DNA from 2 places in the Pseudomonas benzopyrenica genome. Region 1 is predicted to be linked to the other one. Evidence: predicted binding sites of a transcription regulator. Region 1 holds the regulator's gene; the other holds the start of a gene.
What was found. Region 1 encodes FliA, which starts transcription of late flagellar genes. Its sites were predicted from a motif close to CTAAAGTTTNNNNNNNNNNNGCCGNTAA; they were not measured.
Positions count from the first base shown of each region.

Region 2: the regulator FliA is predicted to act here: its motif matches at 2,291-2,318, upstream of V6W80_RS13720 (methyl-accepting chemotaxis protein).

Region 1 covers NZ_CP145723.1:3,339,770-3,344,153, forward strand. The annotation lists gene V6W80_RS15790 (chemotaxis protein CheA) at 1-539, opposite strand, end outside; gene V6W80_RS15795 (protein phosphatase CheZ) at 566-1,354, opposite strand; gene V6W80_RS15800 (chemotaxis response regulator CheY) at 1,374-1,748, opposite strand; gene fliA (RNA polymerase sigma factor FliA) at 1,836-2,576, opposite strand; gene fleN (flagellar synthesis regulator FleN) at 2,573-3,403, opposite strand; gene flhF (flagellar biosynthesis protein FlhF) at 3,496-4,384, opposite strand, start outside.
Region 2 covers NZ_CP145723.1:2,894,865-2,899,248, forward strand. The annotation lists gene V6W80_RS13700 (cytochrome ubiquinol oxidase subunit I) at 1-607, shown strand, start outside; gene cydB (cytochrome d ubiquinol oxidase subunit II) at 618-1,757, shown strand; gene cydX (cytochrome bd-I oxidase subunit CydX) at 1,783-1,899, shown strand; gene V6W80_RS13715 (cyd operon YbgE family protein) at 1,886-2,182, shown strand; gene V6W80_RS13720 (methyl-accepting chemotaxis protein) at 2,390-4,351, shown strand.

The DNA.
Region 1 (4,384 bases):
GGCTCGCTGCCCAGGGCATCGAGCAGATTCTGGAAATCGGCATCGCTCAGCTCCGGCTCGGCGGCCGCCGGGGCGGTCGGCGCGGGCGCTGCGGCCACGACCGGGGTGGCAGTCACGGGCGCAGCCGGGACCGGCGCCGGCTCGCTGCCAGCGGGCTCGGCCAGGCGGGCCAGGGCCGCCAGCAATTCAGGCGAGGCCGGGGTCGGCTCTTCGCGTTCACGGACTTGACCGAACATCTCGTTGACGGAATCCAGTGCCTGCAGCACCACATCCATCAGCTCGGCATCCACGCGGCGTTCGCCCTTGCGCAGGATGTCGAATACGTTTTCCGCGATATGGCAGCACTCGACCAGGGTATGGAGCTGCAGGAAACCGGCACCGCCCTTTACGGTATGGAAGCCACGGAAAATGGCGTTCAGCAGATCCATGTCATCCGGGCGGCTTTCCAGCTCGACCAATTGTTCGGACAACTGTTCGAGAATCTCGCCGGCCTCTACCAGGAAATCCTGGAGGATTTCTTCATCGGCGTCGAAGCTCATTCCTGCACTCCCCAAGAGGGTCTGGGTCAGAAGCCCAGACTGGATAGAAGATCGTCGACGTCGACCTGAGCGGCCACGACGTCTTCACGCTTATCGGCATGAATCTGCGGACCTTCACCCTTCATCGTCTTTTCTTTTCGATTCTGTTCGATCAGCGCGGTGTGATCGTGACTGAAGCCGGTATAGCGATCGACCTGGCTGGCCATCATCACCAGCTTGACGAGGTCTTTCTCGATCTGCCCGACGAGGTTGACCACGCGTTTGATCACCTGACCGGTGAGGTCCTGGTAATCCTGCGCCAGGAGGATGTCGTTGAGCTTGGACGACAGTTGTTCGGCGCTGCTCTCGCTGTGGCTGAGGAAGGCATCGACGCGCTTGGCCAACTCGCGGAATTCGTCCGCGCCCATTTCCCGGCGCATGAACTTCTTCCAGTCGGCATGCACGGCACGGGCTTCGTCACCGAAGTTGCCTACCAGCGGGGCACTCTCCTCCACCAGATCCATGGTCCGGTTGGCGGCGTTCTCGGTCATCTTCACCACGTAGGAGAGACGATCGGTGGCATCGCTGATCTGGGAGACCTCTTCGCCGGCCATGCCGCGCGGATCGATCTCGAAGTTGACGATGGCGTTGTGCAATTCGCGGGTCAGCTTGCCGACTTCCTGGTAGAGCCCCCGGTCACGCAGTTGATTGAGCTCGTTGATGACATGCACGGCCTGGGTGAAATCGCCGCTTTCCAGGCATTTCACCAACTCTTGGGCGTGCTGTTTGAGATTCGACTCGAAGTCGCTGAAGCTGTTGGAGCCAAGCTGATCCATAACGTCCCCGCGGCTTTCTTCAGCCGTTCACCCGCTCGAAGATCTTGTCGATCTTTTCTTTCAGCACCTGGGCGGTGAAAGGCTTGACCACATAGCCGTTCACGCCGGCCTGAGCGGCCTCGATGATCTGCTCGCGCTTGGCTTCGGCGGTCACCATCAGCACCGGCAGGGTTTTCAGCCGCGCGTCGGCGCGGACCTGACGCAGCAGGTCAATGCCGGTCATGCCAGGCATGTTCCAGTCGGTGACGAGAAAATCGAAGTTGCCGCTCTGCAACATCGGCAGTGCGGTGTTGCCGTCGTCTGCTTCGGCGGTATTGGTGAATCCCAGATCGCGCAGCAAATTCTTGATGATGCGTCTCATCGTGGAAAAATCGTCCACGATGAGGATTTTCATGTTCTTGTCCAAGTCGACCTCCGTCCTAATCCGCACACACGCCATGAGGCGCGTCTAAGCAATCGTAGTAGCCTGAGTACCAGCCGGTTAACGCGAACGCCATTCCGCCAGCCGCGCCCGCAGGCGTGCCGCGCATTGACTGTGAAGCTGGCAGACGCGTGACTCGCTCACGCCCAGCACCTCGCCGATTTCCTTGAGGTTGAGTTCCTCGTCGTAATACAGCGAGAGCACCAGACGTTCACGCTCCGGAAGATTGGCGATGGCGTCGGCCAGGGCCTTGCGGAAGCGCTGATCTTCCAGACCGCGACCGGGTTCGAGTTCATGCGAACCGCTCTCCTCGAGCCCATGCTCACCACCCTCCATGAGGTCGTCGAAACTGAACAGGCGACTCCCCATGGTGTCGCCAAGGATGCCGTAGTACTCATCCAGACTCAATTTAAGTTCGGCCGCGACCTCGGAATCTTTAGCGTCGCGACCCGTCCGCGCTTCCACTGCACGAATGGCGTCGGTGACCATGCGCGTGTTGCGATGCACCGAGCGCGGCGCCCAGTCACCCTTGCGCACCTCGTCGAGCATGGCGCCGCGGATGCGGATGCCGGCGTAGGTCTCGAAGCTGGCGCCCTTGCCGGCGTCATATTTGCGTGAGGCCTCCAGCAGCCCAATCATGCCAGCCTGCATCAGGTCTTCGACCTGCACGCTGGCCGGCAGACGCGCCAGGAGGTGGTAGGCGATGCGTTTCACCAACGGCGCATAGCGGTTGATGAGTTGCTCCTGCTGGGTACGTTCCGAGGTTTTGCTGTACATGCGAAGCCCGCTGGATGCTGTCATGCGTGGGTACCGATGGCTGGTTGCACAAGGCGCTCGACAAAGAACTCGAGATGGCCGCGCGGATTGGCAGGCAGCGGCCAGCCATCGACTTTCTGGGCCACCGCACGAAAGGCCAGCGAGGCCTTGGCACGCGGAAAGGCTTCAAACACGGGGCGCTGCTTCTGCACGGCTTTGCGCACCGCCTCATCGAACGGAATGGCGCCCACGTATTGCAGGGCGACATCCAGGAATCTGTCGGTCACCTTGGTCAGCTTAGCAAAGAGATTGCGACCTTCCTGGGGCGTCAGCGCCATGTTCGCCAGAACCCGGAACCGGGTGACGCCATGGTCGCGATTGAGCAGCTTGATCAGGGCGTAGGCGTCGGTGATGGAGGTGGGTTCGTCGCACACCACCACCAGGACTTCCTGGGCGGCGCGAACGAAGCTGACCACCTGATCGCCGATGCCGGCAGCGGTATCGACGATGAGCACGTCGAGGTTCTCGCTAATGTCGCTGAAGGCCTGGATCAGGCCCGCGTGCTGGGCCGGCGTCAGATTGACCATCGCCTGGGTGCCCGAGGCCGCCGGGACGATGCGGATGCCGCCCGGGCCGTGCAGCAGCACGTCGCGCAGCTCGCACTCGCCGGAGATGACGTCGGCCAGGGTGCGCTTGGGCGACAGGCCGAGCAGAACGTCGATGTTGGCAAGGCCCAGGTCGGCGTCGAGCAGCATGACGCGCCGCCCGATATCGGCCAGGGCCAAGGCCAGGTTGACCGACACGTTGGTCTTGCCGACACCGCCTTTACCGCCCGTGACCGCTATGACTTGGACGGGATGCATGCTACCCATTGCCTGATACCTTTGATTGAAATCCGTCACACTTTAGACCAAGTGCATTTGGCGTGCCCAGGCATGCGATGCACCACTACCGTTCGTCTGCGCTAACCGGCGCGGCGGGCATTGCTCTGATACAGGCCGGCCAGCATGCCAGCCATGGTTTCTTCGCTCGGCTCCTCGGGTGCCTGCAGGCTCACGGCGCGGCTTACCAACTGGTGGCTGCGCGCCGGATGCAGGTCGTCCGGGATGCGCGGGCCGTCGGCGATGTAGGCCACCGGCAGGCGCTGGCTGATGGCCAGGCCCAGGGCTTCGCCGAGGCTGGCGGCTTCGTCCAGCTTGGTCAGCACGCAGCCGCTCAGGCCGCAGCGCCGATAGCTGTGGTAGGCCGCCTTGAGCACCTGGCTCTGGCTGGTGACGCCCAGCACCAGGTAGTTGCGAATCTTCAGCTGGCGGTTGGCCAGGGCTTCGAGCTGCGCCTTGAGCGCCGGATCGTTGGCGGGCATGCCCGCGGTGTCGATCAGCACCAGGCGCTTGCGCGCCAGGGGGGCCAGGGCCTGTGCCAGGGACTGGCCCGGATCGACCAGGGTTACCGGTACGTCGAGGATGCGGCCCAGGGTCTTGATCTGCTCCTGGGCACCGATGCGGAAGCTGTCCATGCTGACCAGCGCCAGGCTCTGGGGGCCGTACTTGAGCACGTAATTGGCGGCGAGCTTGGCCAGGGTGGTGGTCTTGCCCATGCCGGCCGGACCGACGAAGGCGACGACACCGCCCTCCTCCAGGATCTTGGCGTCGGTGGTCTTGGCCAGCTGGGCGAAGTTGGCCAGCAGCATGCGCCAGGCATGGCGCGGATCCTGGATCTTGGCCACGCTGTCGAGCAGGTGCCGGGCCAGATCGGCCGGCAGGCCCATGCGCTGCAGGCGACGCCAGAGGCCAGCTTGCTGCGGACGGGTGGACTGCACCTGGGTCCAGGCCATGGAGCCGAGCTGGACTTCC
Region 2 (4,384 bases), 440 kb from region 1:
CGACGACTCCGCCGCCACCCGCGCCGCCTTCGACGCCCACAAGCAGGACCTGGGCTATGGCCTGCTGTTGAAGAAATACGTCAACGATCCCGCCACGGCCACTCCCGAGCAGGTCCGGCAGGCCGCGCGGGACACCATCCCTGGGGTCGCCAGCCTGTTCTGGACCTTCCGCATCATGGTCGCCAGTGGCGTGCTGATGCTGGCGCTGTTCATCTGCGCCTTCTGGGCCTCGACCCAGCGCAACGAGCTCAAGAAGCCCTGGCTGCTGAAGTGGGCCCTGTTCAGCCTGCCGCTGCCCTGGATCGCCACCCAGACCGGCTGGTGGGTGGCCGAGCACGGTCGCCAGCCCTGGACCATCAGCGAGGTCCTGCCCACCCACCTGTCGGCCTCGACCCTGGCCCCGGCCGATCTGTGGGGCTCCATCGGCGCCCTGGTGACCTTCTACACCCTGCTGCTGATCGTGGAGATGTACCTGATGATCCGCTTCGCCCGCCTCGGCCCGAGCAGCCTGCACACCGGCCGCTACTTCCACGAACGGGCTGCCCAGGTCGGCGACGCCCTGCGCCAGGCCGCCACCGCCAAGCCCGTCGCACCGGCCAACGCCTAAGGAGACTGCCATGTTCGACTACGAAGTGCTCAAGCTCACCTGGTGGGTGCTGATCGGCGTCCTGCTGATCGGCTTCGCCCTCACCGACGGCTTCGACATGGGCGCCATGATCCTGATGCCCCTGATCGGCAAGACCGACAAGGAACGCCGCGCCGCCATTAACAGCATCGCGCCGCACTGGGACGGCAACCAGGTCTGGTTCATCACCGCCGGCGGCGCCCTCTTCGCCGCCTGGCCGATGGTCTATGCCACCGCCTTCTCCGGGCTCTATTGGGCACTGCTACTGGTGCTCTTCGCCCTGTTCCTGCGTCCGGTGGGCTTCGACTACCGCAGCAAGCTCGACAACACCCGCTGGCGCAATGCCTGGGACTGGGGCCTGTTCACCGGTAGCCTGGTGCCGGCCCTGGTATTCGGCGTGGCCTTCGGCAATCTCTTCCAGGGCGTACCCTTCCAGCTCGACGACACCCTGAGATCCACCTACAGCGGCAGCTTCTTCGCCCTGCTCAACCCCTTCGCCCTGCTCAGCGGCCTGGTCAGCCTGGCCATGCTCTGCGCCCATGGCGGCAGCTGGCTGATGCTGCGCACCCACCACGCCCTGGGCGAGCGCGCCCGCCGGGCCACCGGCCTGTGCGCCCTGCTCCATCTCGTCACCTTCGGCCTGGCCGGTGTCTGGCTGGCCTACGGCTTCGACGGCTACGTGCTGGTCAGCCAGGGCGATCCAGGCAGCGCCCTGAATCCGCTGCACAAGGTGGTGACCGCCGGCAATCCGGGCTGGCTGGCCAACTACCATACCCAGCCGCTGACCCTGCTCGCCCCGGTGCTGGCCGCGCTCGGCAGCGTCCTGGCGCTGCTCGGCAGCAGCTGGCGTCAGGCCGGCCTGGCCTTCACCGGCACCTCCCTGGCCATCGTTGGCACCCTCGCTACCGCCGGCTGCGCGCTGTTTCCCTTCGTGCTGCCGTCGAGCCTGGACCCAGCCTCGAGCCTGACCATCTGGGACGCCGTCTCCAGCCACAAGACGCTGGGCATCATGTTCGCCGCCGCGGCCATTTTCGTGCCGCTCATCCTGGCCTACACCCTGTGGAGCTACGTGCGCATGTGGGGCAAGGTCGACGACCGCTTCATCGACGCCAACCCCCACGGCCTCTACTGATCAGCCCCCCTCAAGGAGACATGCCATGTGGTACTTCACCTGGATCCTCGGTGTCCTGCTCGCCGCGAGCTTCGGCATCATCAACGCCCTCTGGCTGGAAAGCACCCGGGAGCTCGATGTCCATGACGATGCCGAGTGCTGACCCCCTGCCCCGCGTCCACCCACTGGGGCGGACGCTGTCCCTGCTGCTGGCGGCGCCCCTGGCGCTGCTGCTGTTGATCCACCCGGGGCTGATGCTCGACGCCAGCGGCCACTACAGCCATCCGTTGCTGATGGCGGTGATGCTCGGCGTCTCGGCTGGGCTGGTCCACGGCGTGGGCTTCATGCCGCGCCTGTGGCTGTGGCGCCTGGTGTTCGGGCCAGTGGTGGGCTGGCCGCTGCTGGTGTTGGGCTACGCCCTGCTCATCAGGGCACAGCTGGGCTGATTGAAGTCTGACGATAGCGTCCGGCATTCCCGGACGCAGCTCAGACCACCAGGTTTATCGCCTGGCAGTGCATCTCACCCCCACGCTCGCACCAAAAATAATCTGACGATAAAGGTTCGTCTGCAGGTGCCGACATATTCGGAATCGACTCGCCGGCTCCTCACCTTGTCGTCGGCGCACCCGCTGACCGCCTCGGAGACTTTCACGATGCTCAGGAACGCCCCCCTCAGTACCAAACTCCTGCTGATCCTGCTCCTGCCCCTGGCCGGCTTCCTGGTGATCTCGGGCCTCTACACCGCCGATCGCTACGAAACGCTCAAGAACATGGAGCACACCGTGACCGCCAGTGCCACGGCCGAGCGCGTCAGTGCCTTGGTCACCAGCCTGCAGCGCGAGCGCGGTGCCAGCGGCGTGTTCCTCGGCAGTGGTGGCAAGTCGATGCAGGACAAGCTCAAGACCTTCCGCGAAGATAGCGATAAGGCACAGAACAACCTACGTGCGTTGGCCACCGGTAACGACGCCGCCATCCAGACCGCCATGCGCGCCTTGGACACCCTGCGTGACCTGCGCGGCAAGGTCGATGGCCTGGCGCTCAACAGCACCCAGTCCGGCGCGGCCTACACCGACCTGATCAAGGCGCTGATCGGCTACACCCATGCCCTCGAAGCGGGTGTTGATGATCCTGAAATCCTGCGCGCCCTGGGCGCCCTCAATCTCTTCGTCGAGATGAAGGAACGCGCCGGCCGCGAGCGCGTACTGCTGGGCTTGGCCTTCAACCAGAATCGCTTCGACGCCGGTCTGCTGTCGCGCTTCGCCCGCAACCTGGGCGAATTCTCCGCCTACGCCGACGCCTTCCAGCGCAAGGCCACGCCTGAATTCATCCGCCAGCTCGACGACACCTTCAAGCAGCCCAGCGCCCTGGAAGTCACCCGCCTGCAACAGCTGGCCTTTACCGTGCCGCTGGGCGATGCCCTGGGCGTCAAGCCGGAGGACTGGTTCAACCTGGCCACCCAACGTATCGACCTGATGGGCCAGGTGGAAGCGGACCTGGGTGCCAGCGTCGGCGCCCAGGCCGAACAGGCCCGTGCGGGCGCCAGTCGCGATCTCTGGACCACCCTCGGCCTGGTGCTGCTGGTGCTGGTGGCCGTCTCGGCGCTGGCCTGGGTGATCATTCGCAACATCAAGCAGGCGGTCGAACAGGTCAACGGCACCCTCACCCGCCTGGCCACCCGGGACCTCACCGCCCGCTGCGCCTACCAGGGCAAGGACGAGTTCGGCACCATCACCGGCAACCTCAACCTGATGAGCCAGGAGCTCGGCCAGGTCATCCAGGAGATCGGCGCCGCCACCGTGCAGGTCGCCACCGCCGCCGAAGAGGCGTCGGCGGTCGCCATCCAGACCAGCCAGAACGTCGCCCAGCAGCGTCTGGGGACCGACCAGGTGGCTACCGCCATCGCCGAGATGAGCGCCACGGTCAAGGACGTCGCCCGCAGTACCACCGAGGCGGCCGAAGGCTCGCGTCAGGTCGAGGGCAACACCAGCCAGGGCCGCCGCGAATTGCAAGCCACCATCGGCCTGGTTCAGGGGCTGTCGGTGCAGGCCGAACGGACCTCGGAGATCATCGCCGAACTCAAGCAGGAGAGCGATGCCATCTCCTCGGTGCTGGACGTGATCCGCGGCATCGCCGAGCAGACCAACCTGCTGGCCCTCAACGCCGCCATCGAGGCCGCGCGCGCCGGCGAAGCCGGGCGTGGCTTCGCCGTGGTGGCCGACGAGGTACGCTCCCTGGCCCAGAAGACCCAGCAATCCACCGGCAGCATCCAGCAGATGATCAGCCACCTACAAAGCGGCTCCGACCGTGCCACCCAGGCCATGCAGGAGACCCTGAGCCAGGTGCAGACCGGCGCCAGCAACGTGGTCCGCGCCGGCGAGCTGCTCGGCGAGATCGCCGAGGGCGTGACCCTGATCAACGACCGCAACATCCAGGTGGCCTCGGCCGCCGAACAGCAGAGCCAGGTCGCCGAAGAGATCAGCCGCAACGTCAACGACATCAACGACCTGGTGATCCAGGTCAGCGCCGGCGCCGAACAGACCGCCGTCACCAGTCGCGAACTGGCCCGTCTGGCCGAACAGCAACAAGCGCTGGTCGGCCGTTTCCGGGTGGCCTGAAGCTGCCGGGGCTGCCAGCGAGCGGCAGGCCAG